One region of the Mesorhizobium sp. L-8-10 genome, then DNA from elsewhere that is predicted to be linked to it. Evidence: predicted binding sites of a transcription regulator. Region 1 holds the regulator's gene; each other region holds the start of a gene.

The links. Region 1 encodes PhoB, which activates phosphate uptake and scavenging genes when phosphate is short. Its sites were predicted from a motif close to TGTCATNNANCTGTCAT; they were not measured.
Region 2: JN280_RS09505 (NAD-glutamate dehydrogenase) is a predicted target of PhoB. The motif match lies at 5,998-6,014, and genes of this name have one in related genera.
Region 3: phnF (phosphonate metabolism transcriptional regulator PhnF) is a predicted target of PhoB. The motif match lies at 2,794-2,810, and genes of this name have one in related genera.

What each region holds. Positions count from the first base shown of each region.
Region 1 covers NZ_AP023263.1:2,405,137-2,414,948, reverse strand. Annotated here, with positions in the region: gene JN280_RS11330 (DUF2000 family protein) at 152-559, opposite strand; gene JN280_RS11325 (AraC family transcriptional regulator) at 590-1,600, shown strand; gene phoB (phosphate regulon transcriptional regulator PhoB) at 1,587-2,276, opposite strand; gene phoU (phosphate signaling complex protein PhoU) at 2,318-3,022, opposite strand; gene pstB (phosphate ABC transporter ATP-binding protein PstB) at 3,055-3,870, opposite strand; gene pstA (phosphate ABC transporter permease PstA) at 3,883-5,496, opposite strand; gene pstC (phosphate ABC transporter permease subunit PstC) at 5,489-6,877, opposite strand; gene JN280_RS11295 (PstS family phosphate ABC transporter substrate-binding protein) at 7,034-8,038, opposite strand; gene JN280_RS11290 (response regulator) at 8,384-9,812, opposite strand, start outside.
Region 2 covers NZ_AP023263.1:2,037,532-2,047,343, forward strand. Annotated here, with positions in the region: gene JN280_RS09500 (MFS transporter) at 1-934, opposite strand, end outside; gene JN280_RS09505 (NAD-glutamate dehydrogenase) at 1,124-5,905, opposite strand; gene JN280_RS09510 (Bax inhibitor-1/YccA family protein) at 6,087-6,863, opposite strand; gene JN280_RS09515 (histone deacetylase family protein) at 7,177-8,196, opposite strand; gene JN280_RS09520 (3-keto-5-aminohexanoate cleavage protein) at 8,236-9,183, opposite strand; gene JN280_RS09525 (aminotransferase family protein) at 9,193-9,812, opposite strand, start outside.
Region 3 covers NZ_AP023263.1:274,561-284,372, reverse strand. Annotated here, with positions in the region: gene JN280_RS01240 (ABC transporter permease) at 1-281, opposite strand, end outside; gene JN280_RS01235 (ABC transporter substrate-binding protein) at 392-1,612, opposite strand; gene phnF (phosphonate metabolism transcriptional regulator PhnF) at 2,037-2,780, opposite strand; gene phnG (phosphonate C-P lyase system protein PhnG) at 2,890-3,360, shown strand; gene phnH (phosphonate C-P lyase system protein PhnH) at 3,360-3,965, shown strand; gene JN280_RS01215 (carbon-phosphorus lyase complex subunit PhnI) at 3,967-5,067, shown strand; gene JN280_RS01210 (alpha-D-ribose 1-methylphosphonate 5-phosphate C-P-lyase PhnJ) at 5,064-5,948, shown strand; gene phnK (phosphonate C-P lyase system protein PhnK) at 6,148-6,924, shown strand; gene JN280_RS01200 (IS4 family transposase) at 6,927-8,507, shown strand; gene phnL (phosphonate C-P lyase system protein PhnL) at 8,595-9,302, shown strand; gene JN280_RS01190 (DapH/DapD/GlmU-related protein) at 9,299-9,812, shown strand, end outside.

The DNA of each region.
Region 1 (9,812 bases):
GAACCATAAAACGGAACTGTAACCCAATGATGTCATCGGCAGTCTTTTATGTTTCATCGTGCCGGTCTCAGTGCCTGGCGCCGGCAACATCATCGTCGCCATGTTCCGGGTGCTGCCGCGCACTTGAGCGGATTCGAGGCAACGGCCTGGCTTAGGCGTGCATGCTTGCGCCCTTGGTGATCTTGTCGACGATCTTCTTGTCGGCGCGAAGGGCAATGCCTGCCACCTTGGCATCGTCGGGCCCGAAAGTTGCAAAGACGGCGCGGTTGGCGGCATCGTGGCCGGTGGCGAACATTGCGTCGACATAGAGGGAGGTCGTGATCCCCCGCTCCAGCGAACGACGGTGGATCTGGCTCATGGTCGCCGCATCGGCGGACAGAACGATAACCGGCTGGACGGACATGGGGTTGTAGCGATTGCCATCGCGATCCACATATTCGTCGCCGATCATCTCGGGAGCTCGGAAGGAAAGGCCGGTGGTGAGGAAGGCCGTGACGTTCAGCTTCTGCCACACGGCAAGGTCACTGCGCAGGACGATGGCGACTTTGGTCTGGAACATGGATCGTATCACCGCTGGGAAGATGGCAAGATGTCTCCCGATCTAGGCTGGAACGAACAATCCGGTCTTGAACGTTTGTGCGGGCGCACCGACGAGGGCGGCATCGTGCCGGCACCGCCCTTCCCCGGCCTGGAGCGCATCGACGCCAAGTTCTTCGGCAACGCCTTCGAGCCTCATCGCCACGACACCTATGCGATCGGCGTGACCTTGCACGGCGTTCAGACATTCCGCTACCGGGGCGAGGTCCGAAACAGCCTGCCGGGCCAGGTGATCGTGCTGCATCCCGACGAGATGCATGACGGCGGCGCCGCGACCGATGCCGGACTTCACTATCGCATACTCTATCTCGAGCCCGCCCTGTTGCGGCGAAGCCTGGCAGCGAGCTGTGCCCCGCTGCCTTTCGTCCGCGACCCCGTCGTCACCGATCGGCGGCTGCGCGAGACGCTGCTGCCCTGCCTCTCCGATATCGAGGGCGAACTCGACGAATTGGCCGTCGTCCAACTCGTCACCGAGTTGGCGGACGGCCTGTCGCGCCATGCCGATGGACCCGCCCCTTCCAGGATCACCCTCGATGTCCCCCGGCTGGAGATGGCACGCGACTATCTGGAAGCCAATCTCGACCGTGTCGTGCGCTCCGACGCGCTGGAGGGCGTGACCGGACTCGACCGGTTCAGTCTGGCGCGGCAGTTCCGCGCCTTTTTCGGGACCAGCCCGCACCGCTACCTGCTGATGCGGCGGCTGGCGCGGGCAACCGCCCTCATCCAGGCTGGAGAGAACCTGGCCGATATCGCGGCCAGGACCGGCTTTGCCGACCAGAGCCACCTGAACCGTCAGTTCAAGAAGGCGTTCGGTGTCACGCCCGGCCGGTGGGGCGCCCTGACGCGGGCCCGACGGCAATCGCCGGCCCGCGCTGGAGCAGCATTTCCGCCTTTCTTCGAAAAGCCGAGACGCCCTGACTCATTGTTGTCACGCAATTCCGGACGCAAGACCGCTGCGCACTCTTGCTGGAATTGCTCCAGCGGGGACGTCACGCCTCGTTGATGGCGTAGCCGGCGCCGCGGATGGTGCGGATCACATCGGGCATGCGGGCCGTATTGACCGCTTTGCGCAGGCGGCCGACATGCACGTCGACGGTGCGCTCGTCGATATAGATCGTTTCGCCCCAGACATTGTCGAGCAACTGGCTGCGCGAGAAGACGCGCCCGGGATGCTGCATCATGAACTCGAGCAGGCGGAACTCGGTCGGGCCGAGCTTGATCTCGCTCTTCTTGCGATAGACCCGGTGCGCTTCGCGGTCGAGCACGATGTCGCCAACCTTGAGCACCGTCGACAGCACTTCGGGCTTGGCCCTGCGCAGCAAAGCACGAACCCGGGCGACGAATTCCGGCGTCGAGAACGGCTTCACCAGATAGTCGTCGGCCCCGGTCGAAAGGCCACGCACCCGGTCGCTCTCCTCGCCGCGCGCCGTCAGCATGATGATCGGCAACCGCTCGGTCTCCGGACGCATCCTCAATCGCCGGCAGAGCTCGATGCCCGACACGGCGGGGATCATCCAGTCGAGGACCAGAAGGTCGGGTACGTTTTCCTGCAGCCGGAGCTCGGCTTCATCGCCGCGATTGATGACCTCGACCTGATAGCCTTCGGCTTCCAGGTTGTAGCGCAGGAGCACGCATAGCGGCTCCTCGTCTTCCACGACCATGATCTTGGGGGCAATCATGCGGGTCGGATCTCCTCGGTATTCTTGCGGTCAAGCCTTTCTCATTCGGCGACTGTCGTCGAGGTTTCGTCGTGTTTCGGCCGCTGCACCGGAAGCTGCTCTCCCGTCATGACGAAATAGGCGTTCTCGGCGATATTGGTGACATGGTCGCCGATGCGCTCGAGGTTCTTGGCGCAGAACAGGAGATGCGTGCAGGCCGTGATGTTGCGCGGATCTTCCATCATATAGGTGAGGAGCTCGCGGAACACGGCAGTGTACTGGACGTCGATCTTCTCGTCGTCTGCCCGCAGCTTCATCAAGGCCTGGGCGTCGTCGGCGACATAGTGGTCGACGACACCGTTGACCTGACCCAACACCATGCCCGACATCGCCTCGATCGAATGCGACAGGCCGCGCGGCGCGACGCTCTGGCCGACTGCGCCCACCCGCTTGGCGATGTTCTTGGCGAGATCGCCGATGCGTTCAAGGTCGGCGGCCATGCGGATCGCGCCGACCACCGCACGGAGGTCCTGCGCCATGGGCTGGCGCTTGGCGATCAGCGTGATGGCACGATCGTCGAGCTCACGCTGCTTTGCGTCCATCACGGCGTCGTCGGAGATCACACGCTGTGCCAGCGCCGTGTCGGAGTTGAGCAGCGCCCTGGTGGAGCCCTGCACCATCGACCCCGCAAGGTCCCCCATGTCGCGGATCAGCCGGTCGACATGATCGAGTTCGTCGTCGAAAGACGTGACGGTATGTTCACCCATGATCCTGTCCTCGTTGTCCTTCCGCCCGCCGCTTACCCGAAGCGGCCGGTGATGTAGTCTTGTGTGCGCTTGTCGTCGGGGTTGGTGAACATCTTGTCGGTGGGGCCCTCCTCGACCAGATAGCCGAGATGGAACATGGCCGTGCGCTGCGAGACGCGGGCGGCCTGCTGCATCGAGTGCGTGACGATGACGATCGTATAGTTCTCGCGCAGTTCGTCGATCAGCTCTTCCACCTTGGCGGTGGCGATCGGATCGAGCGCCGAGCACGGCTCGTCCATGAGGATCACCTCGGGCGACACCGCTATGGCGCGCGCGATGCACAGACGCTGCTGCTGGCCGCCGGAAAGGCCGGTTCCGGGCTCGCCGAGCCGGTCCTTGACCTCGTTCCAGATCGCAGCCTTCTGCAGGCTCCGCTCGACAATGCCGTCGAGGTCGGCCTTGTTCTTGGCGAGACCATGGATGCGCGGTCCGTAGGCGACGTTCTCGTAGATCGACTTCGGAAACGGATTGGGCTTCTGGAACACCATGCCCACCCGCGCCCGCAGTTCGACGACGTCGATCCTGGGATCGTAGATATCCTCGTCGTCGAGCGTGATTTTGCCGCTGACGCGGGCGATGGGGATAGTGTCGTTCATGCGGTTGAGGCAGCGCAGGAAGGTCGACTTGCCGCAGCCCGACGGCCCGATCAGAGCGGTCACCTCATTGCGGCGGATGTCGAGATCCACGTCGAAGAGCGCCCGTTTCTCGCCGTAGTGGACGGAAACCTTGTCGCCCTTCATCTTCACGGCGGGCGCATCGGCACCCTGCGTCAGCTTCTTTTCCACGGCTGCCTCGGTCAAGATGTTCATCTCACTACTCCCTTACCAGCGGCGTTCGAAGCGTTTGCGCAGGATCACGGCCACTGCGTTCATGATAACCAGGAAGCCCAGCAGGATCAGGATCGCGGCTGAGGTTTTTTGCTGGAAACCCGGCTCGGGGAAATCGGCCCACATGAAGATCTGCACGGGCAGGATCGTCGCCGGATCGGTGAAGCCGCCCGGGATGTCGACGATGAAAGCGACCATGCCGATCATCAGGAGCGGTGCTGTCTCGCCGAGCGCATGCGCCATGCCGAGGATCGTCCCGGTCATGATGCCGGGCATCGCCAGCGGCAGCACATGGTGGAAAACCGTCTGGACCTTGGAGGCGCCGATGCCGAGCGCCGCCTCGCGGATCGACGGTGGCACGGCGCGGATCGAGGCGCGCGAGGCGATGATGATGATCGGCAGCGTCATCAGAGCCAGCACCATGCCGCCGACCAGCGGCGCCGAACGCGGGAGGCCGAAGAAATTCAGGAACACGGCGAGGCCGAGCAGACCGTAGACGATCGACGGCACGGCGGCGAGATTGTTGATGTTGACCTCGATGAAATGCGTCCAGCGGTTCTTCGGCGCGAATTCTTCCAGATAGATCGCCGCGGCGACGCCGATCGGGAACGAGATCGCCAGAGTCACCACCATGGTGAGAAACGAGCCGACGATCGCGCCCCAGACGCCGGCAAGCTCAGGCTCGCGGCTGGCTCCGGTGAAGAAGAAGACGGAGTTGAACCGGCTTTCGACGAGGTTCTCGGCCTTCAGCGCGTCGAGCCAGACGATCTCCTTGTCCGAGATCTTGCGGGAGCTTTCGGGCATGTCGATGACACGAAGCGACGCTGCGCCGTTCGACGCAGGCGCCGTACTGGAAAGCTTGCGCAGAACCAGGCCCTTGGCGGTGGCGCCGCCGGCCGCGCCCTTGGCGAGGCTCTCGAGCTTCACAGTGCCGCCATTGAGCCCGACGAGCAGCGACGACGCGCCGCTGGTCAGTCGAAGCGTGTTGCCTTCTCCTTCGGTCGCTCCGGCGCTGCGGGCGATCGACAGGATGGCATCGCTCGAAAACGCCAGGTCGATGTCGCCGCTGTCGGCCGACGGGGTGACGTCACCCGCCAAGGGGTCGATGCTGCCCTTCGCGGCGAGCAGGCCCTTGAGATAGAGATCGGCGAAATCGTCGAGCGGCACGGCGAAGTCGACGGTCTTGCCAAGCATCGACGGATCGGCGGCAATGTCCTGGCGCAGGAATACTCCGGCGCCGGTCGAGGCCAGGCCCCGCATCAGCCTGCGGTCCTGGCGGCTTGTCGCGTCGGGGATCTTGGCTTCGAGCGCATCATGGATGATGCCGTCGTAGTTGACCTCGCCGAGCTTGGCAGGGTCGACCTTGGCCGCCGACAGATCCAGCGGCAGGACGAGATAGTTCATCCGCAGCGCCGGGAGCGCCTGGATGACGATCGTCGACAGAAGCAGGACGAGAAAGAAAGCCGCGAGCCCTACCGCGCCGGCGCCCATCCACTTGAAGCGCTGCTCGGTGGCGTAACGCCTCTTCAGACGAGCCTTCGCCGCATCGTCGGTGTGGATGCTGGTCGGACGGGCGACGGCGCCGGGTAAAACGGTCGTATCAGTCATATTGCTCTCGGTACTTTTGGACGACGCGGAGGGCGACGATGTTGAGGGCAAGCGTGATGCAGAACAGCACAAGGCCGAGCGCGAAAGCGGCAAGCGTCTTGGCGCTGTCGAATTCCTGGTCGCCGACCAGGAGCGTGACGATCTGCACCGTGACGGTCGTGACGGCTTCGAGCGGATTGATGGTGAGATTGGCAGCAAGACCGGCGGCCATGACCACGATCATCGTCTCGCCGATCGCACGGCTTACGGCGAGCAGCATGGCCGAGACGATGCCGGGAAGCGCGGCCGGCAGCACCACCTTGCGGATCGTCTCCGACTTGGTCGCGCCGAGCCCGGCCGAACCGTCGCGAAGCGACTGGGGCACCGCATTGATGACGTCGTCCGAAAGCGACGAAACGAAGGGGATGATCATGATCCCCATGACGACACCGGCGGCGAGTGCCGATTCGGAGGCCACGCCAAGGCCGATGCTTTCGCCTAGCCCGCGGAAGAACGGCGCAACCGTCAAGGCTGCAAAGAAGCCGTAGACGACGGTCGGGATACCCGCCAGGATTTCCAGGACGGGCTTGGCGACGGCACGAACTTGCTTCGACGCATAGTCGGAGAGATAGATCGCTGCCATCAGCCCGATGGGCGCCGCGACCAGCATGGCGATGAAGGTGATGAGCAGCGTGCCGACGAACAGGGGAACCATGCCGAAAATTTCGGCGTTGGCCTCTCCTGCCTCCGCCCCGGCACCGGTGAACGCGCTCTGCGGGCTCCAGTGGGTGCCAAAAAGGAACTTGTAGAACGGCACCTGCTCGAAGAAGCGGAAGGATTCGAAGATCAGGGAGAGAATGATCCCGATCGTCGTCAGGATTGCGACAGCCGAACAGGCGATCAGCGCGATACGGACAACGCGTTCCACGACGTGCCGGGCGCGGAAAGCCGGCACGATCCGGGAATACGCAAGAAAGAAACCTGCGGCCGCAAGCAGGACCGAAAGCGCGACGATGATCCAGCTGCTGGTGGCATGGGCCGACCTGTACACCGCCGCCGCCGCCTCCTTGGTCGCGTCGCTGAAGCCGGCGACGCCGCCGAAGGCGATCGCCCGGGCGTCACGGATGAACGCTTCGGTCTGCGGCACGCCGAGGCCGGATAGCTCGCTGGCGAAACGAGCCTTGACGATCGAAGATTCGATGCCGGGCGTGATGATGCCCCAAAGGATGATGGCAATAAGCGCCGGACCGGCGGCGGCCAATGCCAGATACATGCCGTGCTGGCCGGGGAGAGAATGCAGCCGTGCGACGTCACCGTTGACGGCGGCAATGGCACGGGATCGTCCGGCGAAATATGCGATTACGAAGAGAGCGGCGAGCGCAAAGACGAGGTAACCGATCATGTTCAGGAGCCCTGATCCATTATCCAGACCACTGTTTCACGGGACGCACAGCCTGGCGCAACGCATGCCGGACATATGCCGGCTTCCCCGCGCAACAGGCGGAGGAATCCGGCCCAGGCAGGTTTAAGCCCGGGCCGGATGGTCAAGAACCGACGGTCAGGACCCCATGCCCTTGAGGGCCTTGGCATCCTCGGCCTGCTTGGCGCGATCCGCGTCCGGCAGCGGGATCAGGCCTTTGTCGGCGAGATAGCCTTCAGGTCCCCACGCGCCCTCGGAAGTGTATTCGGCGATGAACTCTTCCATGCCGGGAATGACGCCGACATGTTCCTTCTTGGCATAGATGAAGAGCGAACGCGACACCCCGTAGTCGCCCGATGCGATGTTCTCGAAGGTCGGATCGACGCCGTCGACCTTGTGGCCCTGCAGCTTGTCGGCGTTCTGGTCGAGGAAGGAGAAGCCGAAGATCCCGAAAGCGTTCGGATTGGCTTCGAGTTTCTGCACGATCAGATTGTCGTTCTCGCCGGCTTCCACATAGGCGCCGTCCTCGCGGAGCTCGCCGCAGCCTTTCTCGTTCGCAGCCTTGACCTCTTCCTGACAGGCCGCATCCATCACCAGTTCGACGAAGGCGTCGCGCGTGCCGGAGGTCGGCGGAGGGCCGAGCACCTCGATCTTGGTCGCCGGCAGCGAGGCATCGATGTCCGACCAGTTCATGTAGGGATTGGGGACGACCTTGCCGTCGACCGCGACGTTCTTGGCCAGCGCCTTGAACACCTGCTCCTTCGTGAGGTCAACCGTCGCGCCGGCCTTGGAGTTGGCGAGCACGATGCCGTCGAAGCCGACCTTGATCTCCACCGGCGTCACGCCGTTGGCCTTGCAGGTCTCAAGCTCCTTTTCCTTGATGGCGCGCGAAGCATTGGTGAAGTCGGGCGTATTCTCGCCGACGCCGCCGCAGAACAGCTTCATGCCGCCGCCGGTGCCGGTCGATTCCACGACGGGCGTCTTGAACTTGCCGGTCTGGCCGAGCTTCTCGGCGACGGCAGTGGTGAACGGAAATACGGTGGACGACCCCACGATCTGGATCTGGTCGCGCGCGGCGGCGTAACCGGCGGACGCGGCGAGCGCAAGCGCGCCTGCCGACGCCGTAAGGAGGAATTTCTTCATCTGGCCTACTCCTGTCCGGAATTTCTTGCTGACGCCAGTCTTGAGCGTCCGGCATGGCCTTAAAGCCCCTGTGTAACAGTTCGATGACAGATTTGTGTCGATGCGGTAAAGCCTGCCGGGACTCGCGCAGAAGGTGTTTCGCCGGCCATATTTCGACCCCGCAGGGCGACAGAAACGTAACCGGCTAAGGGATTATTTGCCTATCGGGATCATGGGCGCGCAAGCGCTTCAATGCGCCCCGCCTGGACCCCTCGAAGAAACTCAGCGATTGCGACCCCATGCATCGCGCTTCTGCGGCGCACTGTCTTTGTCCCGAAAACGCCGCATGCCTGCAGGCGACATGTTTTAGCTCGCACAAGATTTTCGGGATGACAGGACGGACCAGCGCTCGATCTTCTCCAGCAGCGCGCGCGGGCTGATCGGCTTGGCGAGATAGTCATCCATGCCGGCCTCCAGGCAACGCTCGCGGTCGCCCTTCAGCGCATGGGCGGTGACGCCGATGATCGGCACGCGTCCGCCAACCGACGCCTCCGCCTCGCGGATGGCACCGGTCGCTTGCAGTCCGCTCATCTCGGGCATCGAGACATCCATCAGGATCATGCGGGGGCTCTTTTCGCGCCAGAATTCTACAGCGCGCCGTCCGTTGCCGACGATCTCGAAGCTCATGCCTGTCTCTGCCAGGATCTGGGTGAAGACCAGTTGATTCACCTCGTTGTCCTCGGCGACGAGGATATCGAGGCCATGCGCATCTCCCGGGTCGATCGCAGGGACCGGTGCGGCCACCGGAGCCGGCGGAGGCGCCGGCACTGCCTGCTTACCGCAAACCGTGCCGGCCCGGCGCTTCTGTATGATCCCCACCAGCGTCTCCAGCAGGATGGAAGAGCGTGCGGGCTTGATCAGATGGGCGTCGATGCCGAGATCGCGATAGGCAGCGTTCGACAGGGACTGGTCGACCGAGGTCAGCAGGATGATCGGAGTTCCCGCGACCACGGGCTTCGACCGTATCAGACGGGCGACTTCGGCGCCCGACATGACAGGCATCTGATAATCGAGGATGACGCAGTCGACGGCGAGGCCCAGACGCGCCGCCGCGTCGAGCACCCTCAGCCCCTCGGGGCCGTCCTCGGCCGCACAGGAATCGAACCCCCACGAAACCATCTGCTCGCTGAGGATGGCGCGGTTCACCTGATTGTCGTCGACGATCAGGATGCGGGCGCCGGTGACATCGACCGGTGTCACCGGGGTCGGCGCCTGCCTGTCGCCGTTCGGCAAGGTCAGCGTGAACCAGAAGGTCGAGCCGACCCCTTCGGTGCTCTCGACGCCGATGCGGCCCTCCATCAGGGCGACGAGACGCGAGGTGATCGCAAGGCCCAGGCCCGTCCCCTCGTGGCGCCGGGTCGAAGAGCCGTCGACCTGGCTGAATTTCTCGAAGACGAGGTCGAGCTTGTCCTGCGGGATGCCGATGCCTGTATCGGTGACGCGGATCGTCAGACAGGTCTCGCGGGCCACGCTCCGGCCGGTCACCTCGACCAATATGTGCCCCGCCTCGGTGAACTTCACGGCGTTGCCGACCAGATTGGTGATGATCTGACGGATGCGGCCGACGTCGCCGACATAAAGGCCGTGCAGCTTGGGCTCGATCCTGACGATCAGCTCGAGGTCCTTTTCCTTGGCGCGCGCCGCGACCAGCGTCGCGACATCCTCGACGGCCTCGGCGAGATTGAAGGGCGCGGGGTCGAGCACGAGCTGGCCGGCATCGATCTTGGAGAAGTCG
Region 2 (9,812 bases), 370 kb from region 1:
GGCTCGCCGCGAGGCATCCGGCGATCGCGACTATATTGAGGATGATGCCGTAGAGGCCGATCTCGGTTATCGACCAGCCGAACATCGCAGCCGCAAAAGCGCCGCCCAGCGCAAGCAGGGCATTGACGCCGTCCTGGTAGATCATGCGGGCGATCAGGAAGCGGAAGATGCCGGCGCGCCGCCGAGCTTCCAGAATGGTCTCCTTGAGCTCGGCGAGGCCGGCGCTCACGGCCTTGCCGATCGGCAGGCCCTTGCCGCTGTCGGGCGTGAAGAGGAACATCGGCAGGATGAAGATCAGATACCAGACCGCGGCCAATGGCCCGGTCGCGCGTGCATCCTCGCCTTTCAGCGGGTCGAGCCCGAAGAGCGGATCGACGCCGACGAGCGTCTGTCCTGTTTCGGGTGAGGCGGCGAGGAAGGCGATGACGAAGATCAGCGTGATCATGCCGCCGACATAACCCAGCCCCCAGGCGATGTTGGAAACCCGGCCGATCTCCTCCTTCGAGACCAGCCGCGGCATCATCGAATCGTTGAAGACGATCGAGAACTCCGCCGCGACGGAGGCGAGCGAGAAAAGCAACACGATCGGCACAAGCGGCGAGCCGGGTGCCGCCGTCCAAAGAAGCGACAGCGAGACGATCTTGATGACCGCGAAGAAGGCGATCCATGGCTTTCTCGGCCCGGTCTGGTCCGCGATCGATCCCAGCACAGGCGACAATATGGCGATCACGAAACCGGCCGCGGCGATGCCGTAGCCCCAGGCGGCCTGGCCATCGGCAGGATTGGCCGCCATGCGCGAGACGAAATAGGGGCCGAAGATGAAGGTGGTGACAACCGTGAAGAAGGGTTGCGCAGCCCAGTCGAACAGCATCCATCCCCAGATGCCGCGCCGCGGCGTCGAAATTCGTCGCGCCGAAACTTCCACCGATGCCATGCCCCCTCCTTGCCCCAAGCAGACCTGCATGGCTGAGCCCGGTCGAGTCCGACCGGGCTCAGCGTTGCCGCAGCTTACCGGAAAGCCGTTCTTCTGAAACCCGCCCTGCAGGGAAGAGCGCCAGTGGAACAGGCGTACCCTCTTTCACCCTCTTCCATTGCGGGCGCGACAGTCGCCGGCCTCACGAGCTCAAAGTCCGGCGAGATCGCTCATCAGCCCGGCGGCGACGGAGAGCCGCGACACGGTCAGCTCGCCGCCCTCGGTCAGCGCCTGCAGCCGTTCGCGCGTGCGCGCCACCCGTTCGCCGCCGGCCTCCAGCCAGGCCGCGACGGAATCGGCCGCCTGCCCGAAGGACGATAGCGCCGAAACGGCAATGCCGCGCCGCGCCGCGCCGATCATGTCATTGGCGCGGGAGAGCGCGAGGCCGTCATAATAGTCGGATGGCTGCAGCCCCCGGGCGGCATCCTCGATGCGGGCGATACGGAATGCGTCGCTCGCGGCGAAGAAGGCCTTCGCAGACACGACGAGGTCGGCGCCGCTGTTGCGCGACACCAGCGCGATATCAGGGAGCAGTTCCGCCACGGTCAATGCGGCCAGCTGCGCGGCGAGCGGCTCCGGGGCGCCGGCCTTGAAGAAGCCGTGCCGCCGCTCGTCCAGGCGTTCCCGCATGAAGGCCGGCAGGAGGCTGTCGAGCTTCGGCTCGAGCGCCTTGCGCGCGTCGCGCAGCTCGGCGATACGGGTCTCCATCGGCGTGTCGTCCCGGTCGTTCTTCAGGAGCCACGCCGTCGCCGCCACGATCAGGCGGCCGGCCGTGGCATAGAAGTCGAGCTGTGCCTGGCCGTCGATCTTGTTGTCCAGCGCATCGATGTCGCGGTAGACGCCGGCAAGGCCGAAGCCGTCGCGCACGATGGTGAAAGCGCGCACGACGTCGGCCGCGCTGCGGCCGGTCAGGTCCTGCAGCCGGTTGACGAAGGTCGGGCCACCGCGATTGACGAGGTCGTTGGCGACCACCCGCGCGATGACCTCGCGCCGCAGCCTGTGGCCGCGGATCTCCTCGGCATATTTCTTCGCCATGCGCTCAGGGAAATAGTCGAGCAGGTCTCTGTCGAAATGCGGATCGTCCGGAAGGCCGCTGTCGACGATGTCGGAGAACAGCACGATCTTGGCATAGGCCAGAAGCACCCCGATCTCGGCGCGCGTCAGCGGCTCGCCGCGCGCCTCGCGTTCGGCAAGCGCGGCCGGCGACGGCAGTTGCTCGACGGCCCGGTCGAGCAGCCCGCGCTGCTCAAGCGCCGTCATGAAGCGCGCCTGGTGGGGCAGCTCGGCCAGGCCGCGCCTCGAGACCAGGGAGATGGCGAGCGTCTGCTGGTAGTTGTTGGCCAGCACGAGATCGGCCACTTCGCCGGTCATCTCGGCGAGCAGCTTGTTGCGGGCCGGCCGGGTGAGGGCGCCCTTGCGCATCGCGCCCGCCAGCGCGATCTTGATATTGACCTCCACGTCGGAGGAGTTCACGCCGCCCGAATTGTCGATCGCGTCGGAATTGCACGCGCCGCCCTTCAGCCCGAATTCGATGCGGGCCCGCTGCGTGACGCCGAGATTGGCGCCTTCGCCGATGACCTTGGCCTGCAGCTCGGCCGCCGTGACGCGGATCGCGTCGTTGGCGCGGTCGCCGACATCGGCGTTGGTCTCGGACGTCGCCCTGACATAGGTGCCGATGCCGCCGAACCAGAGCAGGTCCACCGGCGCCTTCAATATGGCGCTCATGATCTCCGCCGGGGTGGCCGTCGTCCTGGCGAGGCCGATCGCGGCGGCCGCGTCGGGCGACAGGGCTATCGATTTCTGGGAGCGCGAGGCAACAAGACCCCCCGGCGACAGCTTGGCCTTGTCATAGTCCTGCCAGCTCGAGCGCGGCAGATCGAACATGCGCTTGCGCTCGGCGAAGGAGGCGGCGGCGTCGGGTGCGGGGTCGATGAAGATGTCGCGGTGGTCGAAGGCGGCGATCAGCTTCGTCTGTTCCGACAAGAGCATGCCGTTGCCGAAGACGTCGCCCGACATGTCGCCGACGCCGACGACCGTAAACGGTGTCGTCTGGATGTCGCGGTCCATCTCGCGGAAATGCCGCTTGACCGCTTCCCAGGCGCCGCGGGCAGTGATGCCCATTTTCTTGTGGTCGTAGCCGGCCGAGCCGCCGCTGGCGAAGGCGTCGTCGAGCCAGAAGCCGTGCCGCTCGCTGATGGCGTTGGCGGTGTCGGAGAAGGTGGCCGTGCCCTTGTCGGCGGCGACCACGAAATAGGGGTCCTCGCCGTCGCGGCGCTCTACCTTGTCCGGCGTCACCACTCGATCGCCCTCGAGATTGTCGGTGACCGACAGGAGGCTCGAGACGAAGTTGACATAGGCCTGCTTGCCGGCCTCGAAGATCGTGTCGCGGCTGCCGCCGGCCGGCAGGCGCTTCGGGAAGAAGCCGCCCTTGGCGCCGACCGGAACGATGACGGCGTTCTTGACCTGCTGCGCCTTCACCAGGCCGAGCACTTCCGTTCGGTAGTCCTGGGCCCTGTCCGACCAACGCAACCCGCCGCGAGCCACCGGGCCGAAGCGCAGATGCACGCCTTCCACCTCGGGACCATAGACGAAGATCTCGCGCCACGGGCGCGGCTCCGGCAGGCCGGTGATCGCCTTGGAATCGAGCTTGATCGCCAGGGAGACGCCATCGGACGACATGACCGAAGCAAAGTAGTTGGTCCGCAGGGAGGATTCGATAAGGTTCAGGAAACGGCGGATGATGGTGTCGTCGTCGATACTGGGCACCGCTTCCAGTTCGTCGCGGATCTTGGCCTTGAGATGCCTGGCCGTCACCTCGCCGTCCTCGGCGGCCGGGTCGAAACGGGCGACGAAGAGCTGGTAGAGGCCGCGCGCCAATTCGGGATAGCGGTTGAGCGCCGTAGCGATGAAGTCCTGGCTCTGCGGGATGCCGGCCTGCTGGAGGTAGCGGCCATAGGCGCGCAGGACTGCGATCTCGGCGGCCCTCAGGCCGGCGGTCTGCGCCAGCGCATTGTAGCCGTCATTGTCGTTGAGGCCGCGCCAGACCGACAGGAACACTTCCTCGAACAACGCGCCGCCGTCGGCGAGATCGATGGGGCGGCCGAAGGCGTTCTCCAGTTCCATGTCGTGGACGAAGACGGTGTCGTGATCGGCGTCGCCGACCTCGAAGGTGCGCTCGCTGATCACGCGGAAGCCGATATTCTCCAGGAGCGGAACGCGCCGCGACAGGGCCACCGGCGCGCCGAAATGATAGATCTTCAGCGAGGCCTGTTCCGGTTTCTCCGCGGCATGCCGGTAGTAGTCGATGGCGATCGGGTTGTCCGGCCCGACCTCGGCGATGCGGCCGGCGTCGACCAGCGCCTCGGCTGGTGTGAAGGAGCCGCGATAGCTTTCCGGGAACCGCCTGGCGATTTCGGCAAGCTCCGTCCCGGCGCCCGACTCGGCTGCGGCCTCGCGCAGCCCGTCCTCCCAGGTGCGTACGATGTCGCGAATGCCGGCTTCCAGCGTCGTTTGCTCGACCTTCGGCGTCTTGCCGCCGGAGCGGCCGATGATGAAATGGACGCGTGCCAGCCCACCCTCCGGAAAGGCCGGGTAGTAGGCGGAGAGGCGGCCGTCGAACTTGTCCTTCAGGTAGGCGCCGACCCTTTCGCGCACGACCGAATCGTAGCGGTCGCGCGGGACGAAGACGAGCACCGAGACGAAGCGGTCGAACTGGTCGACACGGACGAGCGCGCGCACGCGCGGCCGCTCGCCCAGCGCCAGGATCGCCATGGCATGCTTGCGCAGCTTGGGCACCGCGACCTGGAACAGCTCGTCGCGCGGATAGGATTCCAGCACATTGATGAGGGCCTTGCCGGAATGGTCGTTCGGATCGAAGCCGGAACGGGCGACGACCGCCTGCGCCTTGGAACGCAGATAGGGGATCTTCATCACCGAGCGCGTGTAGGCCGTGGAGGTGAAGAGGCCGACGATGCGCAGTTCACCGGAAAGCTTGCCCTTCTTGTCGTAGGTCTTGACGCCGACATAGTCGAGATAGGCCCGGCGATGGACGACCGACTTGGCGTTGGCCTTGGTGACGATCAGCGGGTCGGGCCCGTGCAGGAACACGCGGATCTCGGGCGTCGTCGTGACCGCCTCGGTTCCGCGTCTCAGCACCAGCACGTCGGGGTCGGCGAGGATGCCGAGGCCGGGTTCGTCGGCGCGCTCCAGGGTTCCGCTCTTCTCGCCGCCCGAATATCTGAACTCGCGCATGCCGAGGAAGGTGAAATTGTCGTCTCGCAACCATTCGAGGAAGGCGATCGCCTCGCCGACATCGTCCTTGTCGAGCGGCACGGGCGCATAGCGGAATTCCGAGATGGCCTGGTCGAGGCGCGCCAGCATCGGCTTCCAGTCGGTGACCGCGGCGCGGACCTGGTCGAGGATCTTATGCAGCCTTTCGCGCAAGCCGGCCGCGTGCTGATCGGAGATCTGCCCGACATGGACATGGATGACGCTGACACGGTCCGGATCGCCCTTGGCATGGGCGGCGTCGCCGAGGATGTCGGTGATCCCGTCGCGGCCGCGCTTCACGGCAAGCACGGGGTGGACGACGAACATGGCCTCGCCGGCGCTGTCCGTCACTTCGCCCAGGATCGAATCGAACAGGAAAGGCATGTTGTCGTTGACGACGGTGATGACTGTCACCGGCCGGTCCTGGCGCTCCACCTCCCGGCCGTTGTCGACGGCGACGACACTGGAGCCCTTGCGATGCCTGGCGACCGCCTGCCAGGCGAGCGCGGCAGCCTTATCGAGGTCGGCCGGCGCATAGGCCGCCACATCCTCGGCCGCTGCGCGGTCGAGCAGATATTCGGCCAGCTTCCCGGCCGCTCCCCCACGCTTGTCGGAGGCGGACGCCCCCTTGACCACAGCCTTGGATTTCTGGCTGGCAACCATGGCGTCTCTGTCCCTCTCGCCGCATGCTTTTGGACTATCGTAGCAGATGATGCCGGTTTTACGACCCATCGCGGTGAAAATGCGGAACCTCGATGAAGTGCAGATGACGGGGCAAGACCCGCGATGCGCAAATAAGAAGGGCGGCACGAGGCCGCCCTTTTTATTTGCCTGTCTGCCCTGCTTATTCGCGGTTGCCCAGGAATTGCAGCAGGAAGGTGAACAGGTTGATGAAGTCGAGATAGAGCGTCAGCGCGCCCATGATGGCCTTGCGGCCGGCGACCAGAACGTCGTCGCCCTCGAAGTACATCTCCTTGATCTTCTGCGTGTCGTAGGCGGTGAGGCCGGCGAAGACCAGCACGCCGATCGCCGAGATGGCGAACTGCAGGGCCGACGACTGCAGGAAGATGTTGACCAGCATCGCTATGATCAGGCCGAACACGCCCATGATCAGGAACGAGCCCATCGCGGTGAGGTCACGACGCGTCGTGTAGCCGTAGAGCGAGAGCGCGCCGAAGGCGGCGGCGGTCACGAAGAAGGTCTGAGTGATGCTCTGCGCCGTGAAGACCAGGAAAATGGACGACAGCGAGAGGCCCACGAGCGCGGCGTAGACCCAGAACGCCGTCTGCGCGGCCGCTACGCTCATCGTCTGGACCCTGAAGGCCAGGAAGAAGACGGCGGCGAGCGGGGCCAGCATGACGACCCAACGCAGCGGCGAACCGTAGATGGCGGCGCCGAAGGCAGTCAGCATCTTGCCGTTGCCGAGCGTGGCGACAGCCGAAGCCGGATCATTGGTCGTGGCCAGCATGATCGTGCCGAGGGCGGCGACGCCGGTGATGACAAGGCCAAGCGCCATAAGGTTGTAGACCTTGAGCATATAGGCGCGCAGGCCTTCGTCGATGGCAGCGTCGGCGCGGCTGCCGGCCGCGACGCGTGCCTGATAGTTACGAAGGTCAGCCATGGATTTCCTCTGTTGCTACTGTCCCGTCGGGTGTCGGACCTACGATCGCCCAGGCGCCGCTGGCGGGACTCCAGCATGCCTCAGCGAAATATGATGCGTCTTCCGGGCAAGGACAAGACCCGTTACGGCCCGCAAACGTCCGTTACCCGACAATAGCCTAACTTTTTCATACGTCCAGACGGGTGTGCACTCGCGAGTCTATCCGTTGCGCCCCGGGGGGTGATACCTCCGGGCAGACATGGGCCACGCAGCCGCGTGCTCCACCGGTCGATCCTGTCACCTGTGGTACAAGGCCTCGGCGGCCGATGCGGGCCTATCGTCCGAGACCCGTCAGGAAGGCCGTCAGATTGTCCGAGAGCGCGTCGCAGAGGTAACCGCCCTCCTGGACGACGACCGTCGGCAGCCCGAGGCCACCGATCGCCTCGGCGATACGGCCGAAGCCCGGCGTCGTCACCGAAAGGCCGCCGAAAGGATCGCCTTCGAAGGCGTCGAGGCCGAGCGCCACGACCAGCGCCTCCGGGGCGAAAGCGCGGATGCGGCGGAGGGCCGTGTCGAGCGCGGCCAGGAAGTCGCCGTCGCCAGATTTTCGTGGCAGCGGAAGATTGAGGTTATAGCCGAGCCCCGGCCCCTCGCCGCGCTCGTCCGCATGACCCCAGAAGAAAGGGTAGAAACGTATGGGGTCGGCATGGATGGAGACGGTCAGCACATCGGGCCGGGCATAGAAGATGCCCTGCGTCCCGTTGCCGTGATGCAGGTCGACATCGAGGATGGCCACGCGCGCGGCCTCGCCGCGCAGCCGCTGTGCGGCGACCGCGGAATTGTTGACGAAGCAGAAGCCGCCGGCGACGTCGGCGAAGGCGTGATGGCCGGGCGGGCGGCTGAGCGCATAGGCGGCCGCTTCGCCGGCCAGCACGGCGTCGGCCGCGCCGACCGCGCTCCAGGCGCTCCAGCAGACGCTTTCCCAGGTCTCGGCCGAGATCGGGCAGGCCGTGTCCGCCATGTGGTAGCCTGCCTGGCCGACAGCCGAAGCCGGATAGCTGCCGCCGCGCGCGATCGGATGGATGTTTGGGATGACTTCGTCCGAGGCCCCCGGAATGCGCTGCCAGCGCTGATAGATGTGCTGGAGGAAGTCGAGATATTCCGGCGTATGGACGGCCGCGATCGGCCCAAGCCCGTGGTCGCGCGGTCGCACTATCCGGCAACCGGCCGCGCGGGCGCCGGCAAGCAGCCGTTCCACCCGCTCCGGCTGCTCGGGGTTGGGCTGCGGCGCTCCGCTCGACAGGAATGCCTTGGGGTCGTGACGTTTCTGCTCGGCGGCGTAGAAGGCTTTCATCGCGGCTCCTCGATCTCGATCTGGACTCGCAGGTCGTCCTTAAAAGGCCACCCGATCCCCACCCTTCAGCGCCAGCAGGTCGCGCGCTTCCGCCGGTGTAGCGACCTCAAGCGACAACGCCTCGAGCACGGTCCTGATGCGACGTACCTGATCGGCATTGGATCGGGCAAGCTGGCCACGTCCGTCGTAGAGGCTGTCCTCGAGTCCGACCCGTACATTGCCGCCCATGGCCGCGGCCATGGTGATCATCGGCATCTGGTGCCGTCCCGCGGCGAGCACGGAGAAGCTGTAGGAATCGCCGAACAGCTTGTCGGCGATGCGCTTCATATGGGCAAGGTTCTCCGGATCGGCGCCGATGCCGCCGAGTACGCCAAAGACGAACTGGATGAAGAGAGGTCCCGACACCAGGCCCCGGTCGCGGAAATGCGCGAGCGAGTAGAGATGGCCGACGTCGTAGCACTCGAACTCGAACCGGGTCCCGCAGCCTCGGCCGAGGCGGTCGAGGATGTGCTCCATGTCGGCAAAGGTGTTCCTGAAGATGGAACTGCGTGTTGCCTCCAGGAGTTGCGGCTCCCAGTCGTGCTGCCAGGCGACCGGCTTGTCGAGCGCCGGAAACAGGGCGAAATTCATCGAGCCCATGTTGAGCGAGCACATTTCCGGCTCGGCCCGCAGCGCGGCGGCGAGCCTGTCGTCGAGCGACATTAGAGAGGAGCCGCCGGTTGAGATGTTGATCACCGCGTCCGTCGCCTGCTTGATGCGCGGCAGGAAGCGCATGAACACGTCAGGGTCGGCGGAGGGGCGCCCGTCTTGCGGGTCGCGCGCATGGAGGTGCAGGATGGAGGCGCCGGCCTCGGCCGCGGCGATCGCCTCGGCGGCAATCTGGTCGGGCGTCACGGGCAGATAGGGCGACATGGTCGGCGTATGTACCGAGCCGGTCACGGCGCAGGTGACGACAACCTTGCCGCGGGTGGTTTTTGTGGCTGCCATCTTGTTGCCTCAGCGGTTGACGGGAAGGTCGAGTTCGGCCGCCAGCGCCTCGAGCGCATCGCCCAATATGGCCGACATCTCGCCGACCTGCGCCGCGTCGATGACGAGCGGCGGCGCCAGGATGATGTTGTCGAGCTCCGCGCCGCCGCCGCGGATGCGCCGGGAATAGACGATCATGCCGCGCTCATAGGCGAGGTCGAGAAGCCGCTGGTTGGCGTTGAAGGACTTGGGCAGCGGGGCGAAGGTCTGGGGGTCGGCGACGAGGTCGGCGCCGATCAGCAGTCCCTTGCCGCGCACGCCGGCGACGAATGGGAAACGCCGGGAGAGCCCGAGCAGTTCCTGCTGGAGAAGCTCGCCCATGGCGGCGGCGTTGCCGGCGCAGTCGAGCCGTTCCATCTCGTCGAGCACAGCTAGGCCTGCGGCGCAGGACAGCGGGTTGCCCGCATAGGTGTAGCCGTGCTGGAACCCGCCCATGTCGAGCACCGGCTTGACCAGCCTGCGTGACGCCGCCATCGCCCCGAGCGGCGCGTAGCCGGAGCCGATGCCCTTGGACAGGGTGATGATGTCCGGCCGGCAGGACCAATGATCGCCGCCGAGATACCGGCCGGTGCGCGCCGCGCCGGTCATCA
Region 3 (9,812 bases), 2.1 Mb from region 1:
CGAACCCTTGCGAAGGCGCGGGTTCCGGCCCAGGCCGCGACGAAGAGCATGACGACCAGAACCGATATTGCCGTCGTGACGAGGCCCGAGGCCAGAGAGAGCGCGACCGATGTGAGAATACCAGGCGCGGCGAAGAGCCTTGCCGCATGGTCTGATGTCAGGCGCGTCCCTCCGAGCGACGGCAGATAGCCCAGCGCGGGAAGCAGCGTGCCGGCGAGCCCGGCCAGGATCGGACCCGCCAGGAGCGCGATCGCCAGCGGCGGACCGAGGCGGGTCAGCATGGCAAAGCAGGTGGACGTGCTTTCATCTCGCGTCGCGCCGTGCCGTTGCTGTTAATCGTCTGAGGTGGACAGGAGGCTGAGCGCCAGCTTTCCCAACTATGGCCAAGCGGCTAGTTCTCGACGCCATAACGCCGCTTCCATTCCTCGTCGATGCGCTCCATCCAGCTCGGATGCGGCTCGTCCAGCGCCGGGCCGAGCCGGTCGGGCGGCAAGGTTGCGACGCCCAGATCCAGAGCCGCGAAACGCGCCCGGTCCCCGGCGCCGAGTTTCGACATGGCAAGCACGGTCGGATCGCCCCAGCCCTTCGGGTCCTGCTTGCGGGCCTGGGCCTCGGGCGACAGCAGGAAGTCGGCCACGACGAGCGCGCCCGCCTTGGCGGCGGCGTTGTAGGGTATGGTCACGAAATGCGTGTTGGCGAGCGTGCCGGCCGGGAAGGCGAAGGAGCGCGCGGTATCGGGCAGTTCGCCTGACGCGATCGCGTTCGAGGCTTCCGATGGATTGAAGGCGAAGATGATGTCCACCTCGCCGTCGGCCAGTAGCTGCTTCATCGCCGGATAGTTCTGCGGAAAGGCTCTTCCGGAACGCCAGAGAACGGGGTTCAGCGCGTCGAGATAGGAAAAGAGCGGGGCCGTCACCGCGGCGAAACGGGCTTCATCGACCGGCTTTGTCAAGGCCGAGCGGTCGGTGACCACCTCGGAAAGCACCTGTTTCAGGAAGGACGTGCCGGTGAAATCCGGCGGCTGCGGATAGGTGAAGCGGCCGGGGTGTTGCCTGACCCATTCCAGCAGGGCCTTTGCCGATGTCGGCATCGTCTCGGGTGCCGTCCTTGCCGTGTCGTGGAAGAAGACCAGCTTGGCCATGCCCCACGGGCTTTCGAGGCCCTCCACCGGTATTGTGAAGTCGGTGCGGATGGTCGGCTTGCCCTCGACGTCGACATATTTCCAGTTGGGCAGCTTCTCGGCCCAGCCCGGTGACATCAAGAGCCCCTGCCGCTTCATCGAGGCGAAGTTCTCGCCATTGATCCAGATGAGATCGACCGTGCCGCCTTCGTTCCTGCCGGCCGCCTTCTCTGCCACCACCTTGGCGACCGCATTGGCGGTGTCGTCGAGCTTCACCTGGACGAGCTTCACATCATAGCGGCGCGCCACCTCGTCGGCAGCCCATTCGATATAGGCGTTGACGTTCTCGGCTCCACCCCAGGCATTGAAATAGACGGTCTCGCCCCTGGCCTCGGCAAGCACTTTGTCCCATTGCGCCGGATCGGGATCGCCCGCAAAGGCGCGCAGCGTCACGGTGGCCAGGGCGGCGGCGCAAAGCAGCAGTCTTTTCAAGGATGGACCTCCGGCGATTTCAGCCCGGATTGAGCATGGCGCCCCGAGGCCGGTCAATCAAACCTGGCCGGCCGTCGCCTCAATTCGATGTGAGGTGCGTCCTTCGAGGCTCGCTTCGCGAGCACCTCAGGATGAGGAAGGTTGGCGCTTCGCACCTATCCTGAGGCGAAGGGCAATACGCCCCTCGTCATGAGGTGAAGGGCGCTACGTCTTTCTTCGTGAGCTGAAGCGCACCACGATCCTCATCCCGAGGATGAGGAAGGTTGGCGCTACGCACCTATCCTGAGATGAAGGACAATACGCCCGTCGTGAGGTGAAGGGCGCCACGTCTCTCTTCGTGAGCTGAAGCGCACTACGATCCTCATCCTGAGGAGCGAGCGAAGCGAGCCTCGAAGGACGCACCGCGGGATCCGCGCAAGAAACGCTAGCTCTGGACCGTCAGTTCCACGCGGTCGGCGGCGAACCTTGTCTCGGCAAACTGGATCGGGCGACCGTCGGTGTCGACATTGACCGCGACCGCGACCAGCACGATCGCGCCGGGCGAGAGCTTGAGGTCGGCCAAGTCGGCCGCGTCGGCATGCCTGGCGGAGACGAGCGTCGACTTGCGGAAATAGTCGTCGACGCCGAACCGCTTGAGCGCGAGCGTGATCGAACCGGTGTCGGCAAAGGCCGCCTCGAAGCCGGCAAAACGCTTCGCGTCGAACCAGCTCGCGGCGCGCGACACCGGGCGCCCGTCGGCTTCGCTCAACGTTTCCAGGCGGATGACCGGCGCGCCTTCGGCGAGATCGAGCGCCTCGGCGACCCGAGCCTTCGCGGGCTCGGTCGCATGTGCCAGAAGGCTGCCGCGCCGGTCGCGTGCCTGGCCCTCCAGCCCGGCCGAGAAGCGTGTCCGCGCCGAGATCGGATAGGTCAGCCTCTGGCGGCGTTCGATGAAGGTCCCGCGGCCCTGCTCCGCGCGCAGCACTCCTTCCTGGACAAGCGCGGAGATCGCCGCGCGCACCGTGTGGCGGTTGACGCCGAAACGCTCCGACAGCACCAGCTCCGGCGGCAGCCGGTCGTCCTCGCCCAGCGTGCCGGCAGCGATGCCCTGCCGGATGCGGTCGGCGATCTGCCGCCACAACGCCACGCCGCTTCGCCTTTCCATGTCGGATGGTTCAGTCTTGGTCATCTTTTCCCGCCCCTGTCACGAACGCGTCATGGACGCGCGCTAGAGGTCTGTTATAATTTGTTCGGTTGTATAGAACAATAGACAAATAACCGAATTCAGCGAGGCAGGAATGAAGACGGATCGTCGGCAGGAAAAGGAAATGGAGGCGGCGCGCAAGGCGGCGATGGCCGCCCTGGCGTCGGCGCCCGGCGACATGCTGAAGCGGGTCTGGGCCGAAGCCGGCTTCGAAGTCGAGGCGCATCCCGTGCGTGGCCCCGAGACCGGCCTGGTCACCGTGCGCGGCCGGATAGGCGGCGGCGGTGCGCCCTTCAACTTCGGCGAGGCCACGGTGACCCGCGCCACGGTCAAGCTTGCTACCGGCGAGGTCGGTCATGCCTATGCTCTCGGCCGCGACAAGGAGAAGGCGCTGATGTCGGCGATTGCCGATGCGTTGTGGCAGGACCCCGCCCGGCGGGCCGATGTCGAAGCCAGGGTCGTCGCGCCGCTGCGCGCAGCACTTGCCGAGGCCGATGAGCGCCGTCGCGCCGAGACCGCGGCGACGAAGGTCGATTTCTTCACCATGGTACGCGGAGAGGACTGATGATCGATCAAACGGTAGACGGCGGCTTCGAGAATCCGGTCTTCGATGCGCAGACCGTATTCCGCGCCGTGATGGACGCCGTGGCGCGGCCGGGAACGGTGCGGCCTCTGCCTGGTTTCGCCCGCCCGCCTGCGCCCTTGTCGCCGGCCGCCGCCGCGGTAGCCCTCACCCTTTGCGACCACGATACGCCGGTCTGGCTGGATCCGCCGCTGCAGGCTTCCCAGGCGGTGCGGTCCTGGCTCGGCTTCCACAGCGGCGCTCCGCTCGCGGACAGGCCAACAGAAGCCCATTTCGCCATCGTTGCGAACCCTGCGGAACTGATCGCGCTGGAGAATTTCGCGCAAGGCACGCAGGAATATCCGGACCGCTCCGCGACGCTCGTCCTGCAGGTTGCAGGGCTGTCGTCCGGTCCGGGGCTGCTGCTCGAAGGGCCCGGTATCGAGACGACGGCGACAATCTCGCCTTCGCCGCTGCCGCGCCACTTCGTCGAGCAGTGGAAGCAGAACAACCAGCGTTTCCCGCGTGGCATCGACGTGGTCCTGGCGGCGCCCGATGGCATCGCCTGCCTGCCGCGCACCACGCGCATCAAGATGATGGAGGGCTGACATGTATGTTGCCGTGAAGGGCGGCGAGGCCGCCATCGAGAACGCCCACAGGCTGCTCGCCGACCGCCGCAGGGGCGACCGCTCGGTGCCGGCGCTGCGCATCGACCAGATCGTGGAACAGCTCGGCCTCGGCGTCGACCGGGTGATGAGCGAGGGCTCGCTCTATGACAAGGAGCTTGCCGCGCTCGCCGTCATCCAGGCGCGGGGCGACCTGATCGAGGCGATCTTCCTCGTCCGCGCCTATCGCACCACGCTTCCGCGCTTCGGCTATACGCGGCCGGTCGACACCGGCGGCATGTTGGTCGAGCGGCGCGTCTCCGCCACCTACAAGGACCTGCCCGGCGGCCAGCTGCTCGGGCCGACCTTCGACTATACCCACCGCCTGCTCGATCCCGGGCTGGCTGCCGGTGCGCCGGTCGACGAGGCCGAGCGGCGCGAAGCTTCCCCCGAGCGCATGCCGCGCGTTTCCGAGATTCTTGCCCATGAGGGACTGATCGAGGCCGACGGCGAGCTGCCGGAGGATCACACCACGGGCGACATCACCCGTGAGCCGCTGGAGTTCCCGATGGAGCGCGACATCCGCCTGCAGGCCCTGTCGCGCGGCGACGAGGGTTTCCTGCTGGCGCTTGGCTACTCCACCCAGCGCGGCTATGGGCGCAACCATCCCTTCGTCGGCGAAATCCGCATCGGCGAGGTCGAGCTGGAGCTCGACGTGCCCGAGCTTCCGTTCTCCGTCCCGCTCGGCCGCGTCCGGGTGACCGAATGCCAGATGGTGACCCAGTTCAAGGGCTCGGCCAAGGCGCCGCCGCAGTTCACCCGGGGTTATGGGCTGGTCTTCGGGCAATCCGAACGCAAGGCCATGGCCATGTCGCTGTGCGACCGCGCGCTGAGAGCCCGCGAGTTCGACGAGGACGTCGTGGCGCCCGCCCAGGACGAGGAGTTCGTCATCTCCCACTCCGACAACGTCCAGGCCACCGGTTTCGTCGAACATCTCAAACTGCCCCACTATGTCGACTTCCAGGCCGAGCTCGACCTCGTGCGGCGCATGCGCGCCGAACACGACGCGCGGGAACGGACCGAAACGCGGGAGGCTGCGGAATGAACATCCAGGCGACTGATATCGCGTCCTACAACTTCGCCTATCTCGACGAGCAGACGAAGCGCATGATCCGGCGGGCGATCCTCAAGGGCATAGCCATTCCGGGCTACCAGGTGCCTTTCGCGTCGCGCGAAATGCCGATGCCCTACGGCTGGGGCACCGGCGGCGTACAGGTGACCGCCTCGATCATCGGGCCCGACGACGTGCTGAAGGTCATCGACCAGGGCGCCGACGACACCACCAACGCCGTGTCCATCCGGGCCTTCTTCCGCAAGGTGGCCGACGTGGCGGTGACGACTGAAACGGCCAGGGCGACGATCATCCAGACACGCCACCGCATCCCGGAATATCCGCTCAGCGAAGGCCAGACGCTGGTCTACCAGGTCCCGATTCCCGAGCCCTTGCGCTTCCTCGAACCGCGCGAGACCGAGACGCGCAAGATGCACGCCCTCGAGGAATACGGGCTGATGCATGTGAAGCTCTACGAGGACATCGCCAGGCATGGCCGCATCGCCACGACCTATGACTATCCGGTAAAGGTCGAGGGGCGCTACGTGATGGATCCTTCGCCGACGCCGAAATTCGACAATCCCAAGATGCATATGTCGCCGGCGCTCCAGCTCTTCGGCGCCGGCCGCGAGAAGCGCATCTACGCTATTCCGCCCTTCACCGAGGTGGTCAGCCTCGACTTCGAGGACCATCCCTTCGAGATCCAGACCTTCGACCAGCCTTGCGCGCTCTGCGGTGCGAACAACGTCTATCTCGACGAAGTCATCCTCGACGACCGCGGCGGGCACATGTTCGTCTGCTCCGACACAGACCACTGCGAGAAACGGCGGGAAGAAGGGCATGTGGGGCACCTGGCGGCGGAGACACAGCGATGACGGCGGGCGTGGATCACCCCCCTCTGGCCTGCCTGATATCTCCCCTCAAGGGGGGAGATCGGCTGTGGCACCGACTACCTCATTTTTCAACGTTCTCGATTGGCGACTGCAGTTCGGCCGTCGGATCTCCCCCCTTGAGGGGGGAGATGGCCGGCAGGCCAAAGGGGGGTGACCCCGCATACAGCACGAGGCTGGAGCAATGACCGACGAACCTCTTCTGCGCGTGACGGCGCTGTCGAAATATTACGGCTCCCGCATTGGCTGCGAGAACATCACTTTCGACCTGTGGCCGGGCGAGGTACTGGCGGTGGTCGGCGAATCCGGTTCGGGCAAGACGACGCTGCTCAACTGCCTGTCCACGCGGCTCTTGCCGACATCGGGCACGGCCAGCTACCGGATGCGCGATAGTGTCTTCCGCGACCTCTACCGCATGAGCGAGGCCGAGCGCCGGTTTCTCATGCGCACCGACTGGGGTTTCGTCCACCAGAACCCGGCCGACGGCTTGCGCATGACCGTTTCGGCCGGCGCCAATGTCGGAGAGCGGCTGATGGCGGTGGGCGACAGGCATTACGGCCGCATCCGCTCGACCGCGGTCGACTGGCTGTCGCGCGTCGAGATCGGCGAGGATCGCATCGACGACGAGCCGCGCGCCTTCTCAGGCGGCATGCGCCAGCGGCTGCAGATCGCGCGCAATCTCGTCACCGGCCCGCGCCTCGTCTTCATGGACGAGCCGACGGGCGGCCTCGACGTCTCGGTGCAGGCGCGCCTGCTCGATCTCCTGCGCGGACTGGTCACCGACCTCGGGCTCGCCGCGATCGTCGTCACCCACGACCTCGCCGTGGCGCGGCTGCTGTCGCAGCGCATGATGGTGATGAAGGACGGCCATGTGGTCGAGACCGGCCTTACCGATCGCGTGCTCGACGATCCGCGCGCGCCCTACACCCAGCTTCTCGTCTCGTCGATACTGCAGGTTTGAAAATGTTCGCCATGGAAAACGCCGGCCAAGCGGGGCGTTCCGTCGCGCCCCCCTCTGTCCTGCCGGACATCTCCCCCACAAGGGGGGAGATCGGCTGTCACCCCCACCTTCGCCAATCGTCTGCGTTTCAGAACAATTGCATCCGACGCGGCCGTCCGATCTCCCCCCTTGAGGGCTACGACATTCACACATCGTGGGGGGCGAGTTGCGGTGTCGGCGAAAGTCTGACTCCCTGTTGCTGTGATTCGGCTGATGGAGAGGCAGATGGACCTTGGTTTTGGGGAGTTCGGAGACGCTCGCCTGAAAGATGCGGGGTTTTTTTGCATGAGCGGCTGGTGTCGGCGGGTGGCTGGGGGAGCAGCGTGCGCGCGCTGGGCGGCGGCCGCTCCGGCGAGATGCGGATCACGCGCTTTCTGCACAACCCGAAGGTGACGGTCGGCGCGATGCTGGAGACGGCCTCGGCCCGCACGTGCTTGCAAGTTGGTGGCCGTCATGTGCTGGCGATCCAGGACACGACGTCTGTTCGGGTGGACGAAAAAGGCATCGGCCTGTCCGTGCACCCGCTGATTGCCGCGGATGCGACCAGCGGCTTTGTGTTGGGCCTTGTCGATGCGTTCTTTCTGGATCGCCGCGGTGGTGTGAAGGCGACGCGCACCAAACGGGACTTCGCGGACAAGGACAGCCGGCGCTGGCTCGACGGCGCCGAAAGCGCGCGCCGGCTGTGGGACGCCGGCGCGACCTGCGTGACGGTCGTCGAGGACCGCGAGGGGGACATTTACGAGTGCTTCGCCTTCAAGCCGGACCATGTCGAGAAGCTGGTACGGGCCGCGCAGGACCGGCTTCTGGCCGACGAGACCCATCTGTTTGCCGCCGCAGAGAGCTGGCCCGAAGCCGGGCAGATGACGGTCGCGTTGCCGGCCATTCCGGGCCGCAAGGCCCGCACGGCCACTCTCGGCGTGCGCTTCGGCCGTGTCGAGATCGCAAGGCCCAGGAACCGCAAAGCCCAGGCGGGAACCCGGGTGCTGCCGAAGACCGTCACGCTCAGCATGGTCGATGCCCGCGAAATCGATCCGCCGCACGGCCAGGAGCCGGCGCATTGGCGGCTGCTCACAACACATCAGGTCACCGATCTGGCCGATGCACGGCGCATCATCGGCTTTTATCGTCTGCGCTGGACCATCGAGCAGCTGTTTCGGACCACCAAGACAAAGGGCTTTGACATCGAGGCGCTTCGCCAGCAGGAGGGCGGGCCGCTGGAAAAGCTCGTAACAGCAACCCTCATCGCCGCCGTCACGGTGATGCAACTCGTTGCCGAGCGCGACGGCAAGCTCGAGCGGCCGCTCAGCGACGCCTTCGATCCCGACGACCAACCGGTGCTCGAACGCGTCAGCCACAGCCTTGAGGGAAAGACCCAGAAGCAGAAAAACCCCCATCCCAAAGGCACATTGGCCTTCGCTGCCTGGGTCTTCGCACGGCTCGGTGGATGGACCGGATATTACGGAAAGCCCGGCCCCATCGTCATGCTCAGAGGCCTCACCAAATTCCACGCAATCAAGCATGGCTGGACCCTCCGAGATGTGTGAATCTCGTAGCCTTGTGGGGGAGATGTCCGGCAGGACAGAGGGGGGCAACGTAGAGCGTCACGCAAGAAAGGAAGGGGAGGCACGCTGATGCCGACGCCGCTCGTCGTTTCCGAAGTCGCCAAGAGCTTCACCATGCATCTGCGCGACGGCATCCGCCTGCCTGTCGTGGCCGGCGTCTCCTTCGCGCTGAGATCGGGTGAATGCGCTGTGCTCGGTGGCCCTTCCGGCGCGGGCAAGAGCTCGATCCTGAAGATGGTCTACGGCAACTATGCCGTCGACGAAGGCCAGATCATCGTCAGCCATGACGGCCATCTGGTCGACCTCGCCGCCGCAACGCCGCGCACGGTGCTCGCCATCCGCCGCAACACGATCGGCTATGTCAGCCAGTTCCTGCGCACGGTGCCGCGTGTCTCGGCGCTCGACGTCGTCGCCGAGCCGCTGGTCGCGCGCGGCGAGGAGAAGGAGGCCGCGCGATCGCAGGCCCGGGAATATCTGGCGCGGCTCAACCTTCCCGAACGGCTCTGGTCGCTGCCGCCCGCCACCTTTTCGGGCGGCGAGCAGCAGCGCGTGAACATCGCGCGCGGTTTCATCACCGCCCATCCGATCCTCCTGCTCGACGAGCCGACCGCCTCGCTCGACGCGAAGAACCGCGAGGTTGTGATCCGGATGATCGAGGAGAAGAAGAAGGCCGGCGTCGCGCTGCTCGGCATCTTCCACGATGCGGATGTGCGCGAAGCGGTCGCCGACCGGATCATCGACGTCACCGAATTCGCGGCCGGGAAGATCGCTGCATGAGAAAGAAACTCTCGGAAACGCCGCTCGTCCACGAGACGGCGGACGTGCAGGCCTCCACGCTCGGCCGCTACACGGAGATCGCCGAGCGCTGCCGGGTGCAGGAGACCGAACTGGGCGACTATTCCTACATGATGCAGGACTGCTCGGCCTGGTGCGTCACGATCGGCAAGTTCTCCAACATCGCGGCAAGCGTCCGCATGAACGCGACCAATCATCCGGTGTCGCGCCCGACGCTTCATCACTTCACCTACCGGGCCTCGGACTATTGGGACGATGCCGAGCACGAGGCGGACTTCTTCGCCATGCGCCGCGCGAGACGCGTGACCATCGGCCATGACACCTGGCTCGGCCATGGCGCGACCATCCTGCCGGGCGTCACCGTCGGCGACGGCGCGGCGGTGGGGGCAGGCGCGGTCGTGTCGAAGGATGTCGCGCCCTACACGATCGTCGGCGGCGTGCCGGCCCGGCCGATCCGCGAGCGCTTCGACCGCCGGACCGCCGAACGCTACC